DNA from 2 places in the Erwinia sp. AC075 genome. Region 1 is predicted to be linked to the other one. Evidence: predicted binding sites of a transcription regulator. Region 1 holds the regulator's gene; the other holds the start of a gene.
What was found. Region 1 encodes LexA, which represses DNA repair genes until DNA is damaged. Its sites were predicted from a motif close to TNCTGTATGTACATACAGNA; they were not measured.
Positions count from the first base shown of each region.

Region 2: AC0IXH_RS08470 (DinI-like family protein) is a predicted target of LexA. The motif match lies at 1,888-1,907, and genes of this name have one in related genera.

Region 1 is NZ_CEEDEU010000001.1:3,417,420-3,421,561, reverse strand. It holds gene plsB (glycerol-3-phosphate 1-O-acyltransferase PlsB) at 1-1,249, opposite strand, end outside; gene AC0IXH_RS16125 (diacylglycerol kinase) at 1,378-1,737, shown strand; gene lexA (transcriptional repressor LexA) at 1,854-2,462, shown strand; gene dinF (MATE family efflux transporter DinF) at 2,582-3,904, shown strand.
Region 2 is NZ_CEEDEU010000001.1:1,818,345-1,822,486, forward strand. It holds gene ldcA (muramoyltetrapeptide carboxypeptidase) at 1-296, shown strand, start outside; gene AC0IXH_RS08455 (MBL fold metallo-hydrolase) at 312-974, shown strand; gene AC0IXH_RS08460 (hypothetical protein) at 982-1,386, opposite strand; gene AC0IXH_RS08465 (YgdI/YgdR family lipoprotein) at 1,498-1,722, opposite strand; gene AC0IXH_RS08470 (DinI-like family protein) at 1,928-2,173, shown strand; gene AC0IXH_RS08475 (hypothetical protein) at 2,270-2,512, shown strand; gene AC0IXH_RS08480 (hypothetical protein) at 2,528-2,725, opposite strand; gene AC0IXH_RS08485 (glycosyl hydrolase family 28-related protein) at 3,025-4,142, opposite strand, start outside.

The DNA of each region.
Region 1 (4,142 bases):
GGCGGTTACCGCCGCGCAGCATCGCCTGAATAGTCATCGACAGCGTGCCGGTTTTCGGGTCAAGCAGACGACCAGTACGGGAACGACCGCCTTCGACAAAGTATTCTACCGAGTAACCACGGGTGAACAGCTCGCCAAGATATTCTCGGAATACCGTTGAGTAGAGCTTGTTACCCTTGAAGGTACGGCGGATAAAGAATGCGCCCAGACGGCGGAAAATCGGGCCCGCTGGCCAGAAGTTCAGGTTGATACCGGCGGCAATGTGCGGTGGCACCAGACCCTGGTGATACAGCACATAAGAGAGCAGCAGGTAGTCCATATGACTACGGTGGCAGGGCACGTAGACGATCTCGTGGCCGTCTTGCGCCAGCTGACGCACGCGCTCGCCGCCGTTGACGTTGATGCCCTGATACAGCTTGCTCCACGTCCAGCCCATGATGCGGTCCGTCAGACGGATGGCTTCATAAGAGAAGTCGGCGGCGATCTCTTCCATCAGCTCAACGGCGTTCTGCTGGGCTTTTTCATGGGAGATTTTCTTGCTGCGCGCTTCGTCTTCCACCGCTTTAGCGATGGCTTTGGACTGCAGCAGTTTATTGAACAGGTCCTGACGCACCGGCAAACGCGGGCCAATGGCCGCCAGGCGTTGACGGGCAAAGTGCATGCGTGCCACGCGCGCCAGCTTCTGCGCAATGATTTTGTCGGTGCCGTGTTCCGTTGCCATACGGCGCAGGGAAACCATCGGTGAGAAGCGGACAAAGCTGTCGCGGCCTAACCACAGCACGGCAAAGAATTTTTGAATGCCATTCAACACGCGCAGATGAGGCTGATCGTCGCCCTGCACTTCACGGCCTGGTGCACGGCCAAACATCACGGATACCGGCACCATCTGCACGTCCAGCAGCGGGTTGCTGCGGTGCAAATCGAGGTATTCGTGGAACAGTTTTACCGATTCAACGTTAGGCACGAAATAGGGGAATACGCGTGGGCCGTCATGGATAAACACATGACGTGGCAAAACCGTACCGTCGATTTCCAGCGGATCTAAAGGATCGGGCAGATCCTGTTTACGGCATTGCTCACGCAACGCCAGCAGATCGGCCTTTGAATCATAAGGCAGCACATACATAATAGGGCGCGATGTATCCAGCGCCAGCTCGGAAACCGGCTCGGCGGGAATCGCTTTACTTTTTACCAGGAATTTTACTGGTAAATTCAATAAGTTATAATATAAGTTACGCCAACCTGACATAGATACCATGAAGCCTCTTGTTAGCAAAGCGCCGCAAGCATACCAGAAAGCGCCAGTGAGATCTGTGGTGTTGCAAAATGTGCGCCACCCAGACATTGACGTTAAACATCTCAAAGGGTTCCCTGATTATGGCAAATAACGTCACCGGATTGACTCGTATCATTAATGCCGCCGGTTATTCCTGGAAAGGAATACGCGCCGCCTGGCAAAACGAAGCGGCTTTTCGCCAGGAAGCGGTGGCCGGCATTGTCGCGGTGATTGTGGCGTGCTGGCTGGATGTGGACGCCGTCACGCGGGTGTTGCTGATAGGGTCCGTGATGTTGGTGATCATTGTTGAAATCCTTAACAGCGCGCTGGAAGCGGTGGTCGACCGCATTGGCAGCGAGATGCATCCTTTATCGGGTCGCGCCAAAGATATGGGCTCCGCTGCCGTGTTGCTGACGATACTACTCGCTGTTTTCGTCTGGGTAATGCTGCTAATTCCCTGATTGCGGCGCGCTTTCCATAATCTGACAAACTGCTGTTTTTTCCACATCTTTAGGTTTTCAACGCACAAATACCTGTATATACTCACAGCTGACTGTATAAACAACCAGGGGGCGGGATGAAAGCACTAACTGCAAGGCAGCAGCAGGTTTATGACCTGATACGCGACCACATTAACCAGACCGGCATGCCACCGACGCGGGCAGAAATCGCTGCACAGCTCGGTTTCCGTTCCCCGAATGCGGCTGAAGAGCATCTCAAAGCGCTGGCACGTAAAGGCGTGATCGAGATTGTTTCCGGCGCGTCTCGCGGTATCCGTCTGATGATGGAAGAAGAGGAAGGGTTGCCGCTGATTGGCCGTGTCGCCGCAGGTGAACCTTTGCTGGCGGAAGAGCACATTGAAGGCCACTACAAGGTGGATCCTGAACTGTTCAAGCCGGGCGCCGACTTCCTGCTGCGTGTTAGCGGCATGTCGATGAAAGATATCGGGATTATGGACGGCGATCTGTTGGCTGTGCATAAGACTCAGGATGTGCGTAACGGCCAGGTCGTGGTTGCGCGCATTGACGACGAGGTGACGGTAAAGCGCCTCAAGAAGCAGGGCAATATCGTGCATCTGCTGCCTGAAAACGGCGAATTCCAACCGATCGTGGTCGATCTGCGCTTGCAGACCCTGTCGATTGAAGGTCTGGCCGTCGGCGTAATCCGCAACGGCAACTGGCTGTAAACGCCTGACCTTAACGCGCTGCTTTTGCGGCGCGTTTCTCTTTTGGTAAGCTGTATGCCTTATTGACTGGCATATTCAGCTTCCGTGATGCTTTTAAGCCAGTCGCACAGTGGATGACCATGCGATTATTTTCTCCCTCAGATAACCAACTCTGGCGGCTGGCGCTGCCAATGATCCTGTCGAATATCTCCGTGCCCTTACTGGGCCTGGTGGATACCGCGGTCATTGGTCACCTTGACAGTCCTTCCTGCCTCGGCGGCGTTGCCGTGGGCACTACCGCGACCAGCTTCCTGTTTATGCTGCTGCTGTTCCTGCGGATGAGCACCACCGGATTAACCGCGCAGGCCTTTGGTGCGGGTGATAAACCGGCGCTGGCCCGCGCACTGATGCAGCCGCTACTGATTGCCCTGGCGGCTGGCCTGCTGTTTATTCTGCTGAAATCCCCGCTTAACCACCTGGCGCTCTCTGTCGTGGGTGGCGATCCTGCCGTGCTGCATCAGGCCGCCCTGTTTATGAATATCCGCTGGTTAAGTGCACCTGCGACGCTGGCCAACCTGGTATTACTGGGCTGGCTGCTGGGCGTACAGTATGCCCGTGCGCCGGTGATCCTGCTGGTTGTCGGAAACCTGGTCAACATCGTGCTGGATCTGTGGTTCGTGATGGGGCTGGGCTGGGGCGTGCAGGGTGCGGCGGCGGCCACGGCGATTGCAGAATACGTCACGCTGGCGATTGGGCTGGTTATGGTCTGGCGGGTGCTGAAGCTGCGGGGCATTTCGCTGCCGATGCTGAAAACCGCCTGGCAGGGCAATTTCGGCCGGCTGCTGCGGCTGAATCGGGACATTATGTTGCGATCTTTACTGCTGCAACTGTGCTTTGTTTCCTTGACGATATTGGGTGCGCGGCTGGGCAGTGAGGTCGTCGCCGTCAACGCCGTATTGTTGATGTTCCTGACCTTTACCGCTTACGCGCTGGACGGCTTTGCCTATGCGGTAGAAGCCTGCTCCGGCGAAGCTTATGGGGCAAAGGACGCAAAAAGGTTGCTGCTGATTTGGCACGCGGCCTGTCGCCAGGCAGGACTGGTGGCACTGGCCTTTTCAATTCTCTATGGCCTTGCCGGCACGCATATTGTTGCCTTACTGACCTCAATCCCCGAACTGCAGCAGCAGGCTGACACCTATCTGTTCTGGCAGATTGTCCTGCCGGTCTGCGGTGTCTGGTGTTATCTGCTGGATGGCATGTTTATTGGTGCCACGCGCGCCAGTGAAATGCGCAACGGCATGCTGATTGCGGCACTGGGCTACGGCGCGACGCTGTTCACCGTGCCGTCGTTAGGCAACCATGGTCTGTGGCTGGCCGTTACCGTGTTCCTGCTGCTGCGTGGGTTGACGTTGTGGCTCATCTGGCGCAGGCACTGGCGCAACAACAGCTGGTTTGCGGGCTGAAATAATTCGTTACACCCACCTGCCGCTTCGTTATCTGCTGATCTCCCTGCCTTTTTTCACTTTTCGTTGTCACTTTTAGCTAAAAATGTGGCTTTATCTTTCGCCATTACGGGCAAACTCGCCATCATCTACTACAATTATCTGTACGTTAAGCAGTTAAGCAGCGTTTTATGTTGCTGCTGTGTGGTCTGCAAAGACGAAATCCCTAAAGCTGTGAACCTAAGGTTGAGGAGTTATA
Region 2 (4,142 bases), 1.6 Mb from region 1:
CTTTCCGCGTGGAGAGAATGCTTCTTCAGTTGGCACAGAGCGGCATCCTGGCACGACAGAAGGCAATTGTGACCGGCAGCTTTACCGGCGCGACACTCACCGATTATGACAATGGCTATGACTTCGACAGCGTCTGGACGCTGATTCGTCAGGTAACGGGCGTACCGCTGGTTACCGGTCTTGAATTTGGCCATCACTGGAATACCGTGACGCTTCCGTTAGGCGCGCAGGGACATTTACAGGTCAAGGGTTCAAGCAGCACGCTGACGCTATCAGGGCACCCTACGCTTCGTTAACCATCCGGAGCGCCCATGAAGCAGTTGTACGAGGATCTCTGGGTTTCAACCCCGGAGTTTCCGGCCAGTGAGCATGAGCCGGAACTGATGATGCATGGATTTTTGCTGCAGCATACGCGGGGAAACTTACTGATTTCCCGCGTGGAGAATCTGAACGACCATCAGGCGATTGAAGATTTGGGCGGGATTATCCGCCATTATCTGACCCACTCCCATGAAGCCGGGCCGGGTGCCCGTTTACTGCAAACGCGCTTTAACGCGGCGTTGTATTGTCATAACAAGGCGCTGGGCGCGATCAGCCCGTATGTCGAAGCTGACGACACTTTCAATCAGGCTGAGCTGCACTGTGGCAGCTTTCACGTGGTTCCCACGCCGGGCCATACGCCGGGCAGCACCAGCTATCTGTATGCCTCACCCTTTGGCAAAACCTATCTGTTTGTTGGCGACACCATCACCATGTCACACGATCGCTGGGTGACGGTGTTGGTGCCGGAAAGCAACGAAGCGGATTTGAAAAAGTCGATTGAGTTCTATCGGGCGCTGAGGCCCGACGTGGTGTTGATGGGCACCACCGCCGGACATCTGTCCTGGCAGGAAGTGACGATGCGCGAATGGCTGGCATTGCTGGATGAGGCGGAGAGTTCGCCGCTGGATCTGCGCCAGCGGCTGCCTGACTAGCCGGCGATCAGGAGGCGACGTTGCCGGACGAATCGGTACGTTGCAGATCGACCGCGCTGTTTTCACGCTCGCTACTGCGGCTACAGGGCACCAGTTTTTGTACGCCGCTGTAGGAGAAGAAAGTGTCATCGTCCGAGGTGTTCACCACCATCTGATCGCCATTGCGGAACAGCACGATCGACACCTTTACCCCGTTATCCGTTTTGGAACGCTGATTACCCGCCGCAATCTGGAAATTATCGCCCGGCCACATAAGGGTGGTCAGGCCATATTGCGCCTGGGTGACGGTCATCGTGGGGCGGCCTGGGCAGGTAATCTGAAATTCGGTATTGAGTGGCGGCGTGTCGTTGTTAGCCTGTGCAGCAAAGGTGGCACAGACGAGCAAACATCCAGTGGCGATAGTGCGGAACATGGGCAGCGGTCTCCGGGCGATTCTCTCTGATTTCATTGACTATATGTCAGAAAGCCTACCACAGGACGCTACCCACGTTTGCCTTAAGTGTTACTAAATCCCCGGCAGAGATTAATTATTCAGCGAGTTCATCTCTTTGATTTGATCCTGATTCACCGCCTGCTGCTTACCATTTTCATCGGTATACATCACCATGCCGGTGGCTTTATCGACTTCAGGTTTCCCCTGGACCACCACGGTGCTGCCATCCTTCATCTGCAGAACATGGTCGCTGGAACAGCCTGCCAGCAGCAATCCGCCAGCGAGTAAGGTCAGTGCACAAGCTAATTTTTTCATTTTAGGTTTCCTTCATTGGATTCAACACTGTGCAGTGTAGCCTGGTGATTTTCGTTAATTTGATGAATGTTGCGGAGAATTCCGTTTGCTTCACAGATTGGCGGCGCGAGGCCATTTTTCAGTTTATTCCTGGAGGGCAAATTTTCATTGAAGGTTGCGGACATTAACTGTATTTTTATCCAGCATTTATAACCAGGATAACCCCATGTTTGTAGAACTGACTTACGATAAGCGCAACGTTGCCGGATTGCCCAATGCGCAGGAACTGATTCTGAACGAGCTGGAGAAGCGTATTCAACGCGTTTTCCCGGCTGCCGAAGTGAAGGTAAAACCGATGCAGGCTAATGGCGTGAAAACCGATGCCAGTAAGAGTGACAAGTCGGTGATGCTGCGGATCATTGAAGAGATGTTCGATGAAGCCGATCAGTGGCTGGTGTCAGAAGAATTTTAAACGACGGTGGGCATTTTTCACACTGTGCGCGTCCATCGCTAAAGTTTTCACCCGCTGAGCCGAAGATGTTCCCAGGGCATAACGATTGGGAATGCGATGATGGCAGTACTTTATATTCCGTCACTGGTCAGTTTACTGGTGAACGCTGAAAAGCAAAAAGGCAGTGGGTTGACGCAGCAGGAAGTGGAACAAATTCGTGATAATGCCACCTGCATTTCCGTGCCGGACAACCTTGTCCGGGGGATGGATCCGTCACGAGGATACCGTGATATCGATCCTGCAAGATGCTGGGAGGCGTGGCGTGACTCTCGCTCTCCGGGTCTGGCACAGACGGCATAATACGCAGTCGCCGGACTATTTCGCCCGTTGAGCAATTTCCGCATACAACAATTCGTAAACTTTCGCGGCATGGGCCGCACTGTCGCGCAGCATTTGAATGGCATCTTCCAGCGTCTGCGGTTCGATATTGCCAACAATACGCCAGCCCAAAGCGATGTTTTTCGCTTCTTCCAGTCGGTTGGGGTTATCTTCGATTGAAGCAGCTTCTGACACAGAATTCTCCTGATTTGCGTTTTGGCCCTATTTTACGGATCAACACTCCGCCATCTCAACCCCCGATTTCTGCCGGAGTGTAAAAACGTCCGTTTTTTACGCTTTTTTGACCAAAAAGGCGTTTTATACGCCCAAATCAGAAAAAATCACGGCAAAAAACAGATTAATCCTGGTGATGAATCAGCACTATTTCACCCTTTGCCACTGACTACCAGCCCTTTCGCTGTAAAAGTTCGCTTAAAATCCTCAGACGAAAAAAAACCGCCCTTAGCAGGCGGTTTTCGTTAGCAAGCTACTATTCAGCTGAAGTAAGGGAATTTACGATCTATCCCGTTAACGTTAAGGGTGATATACCCCACCGGGGCCGCGCTGACCGGGGATGCCGCCTCCGTTGTCGCTAAGGTCACGACCCCATTTTCATTGGCGCCGATGCCCGCCAGGCCGTTGTGGAAACTTAAGCGCGCGTTGGGCGTGACGGTGCCGACGGTGGTCAGATCGGTAACCTCCGACAGATCCGGTGTAAATAAGGAACACTCCCCGGCTTCAAACCGCGTTGGCCCGGTCGATCGCACGTTAAACATGGTGTCGCCACTGCCCGCTTTCAGCTTCACCCAAACCTCGACGATATTCTGATAGCTGCGCGCATACTTGACGTCAACCACCGCCGTGGTGCCGCGATGGAACATATCGGCCCACACCGAGCTGACGCAGCGCTGCAGATTCAGGTAGGTGACGCCCGAGGAGATGGTTTGCAGCGGGCTGGCCGCGGTGCCGGAAGGATTGGCCGTCGACTGTTTGCTGACCATCTCCAGCGTCCACTGCTGATTGGCTTTCGGGAAGACAAATTTGCCGATGCGATACCATTTATCGGTGTCCGAGGTGTTACTGAGCTTATAGCCGCTGTACCAGCCGGCTTTCATCGATCCGGTCATGGTGGTGCCAAAGTTTTCATCACGACGCCAGCCGCTCTCATAGCCTGACAGCCAGCGATCGGAGGTATTGTCCAGATTGACCGTCGCACCGGCCTGCAGGCTGAGCTGACGCAGCAGCACCCGGCTGTTATTCAACAGCAGCGGATTGGCGCAATCCTCCAGGCTCAGGGCATCGATAATCCACTGGCCGTTGCTTAAATCACCGGGGAAGCGGGTATGTTCAACCCAGACGTTGCGGATCAGCCCCTGGGTTAATCGCGGCATCTTCAGCGTGGCATCGCCATAACCGTACTGGAAGTTGGCATTCGACAGCTCAATGGCGGTCGAGTGATCCCAGACGCCGTTTGGCGAGTTAGACCAGCTGACGTCAAAGACCCGGGCATAGGTATTTTGCGAATAGATTTGATCGAATCGCGTGTCGAGGGTATCCAGCAGTTTCACCGCCGTGCCGCCGTTATACTGCACGCGGAAGCAGCGGATATTAA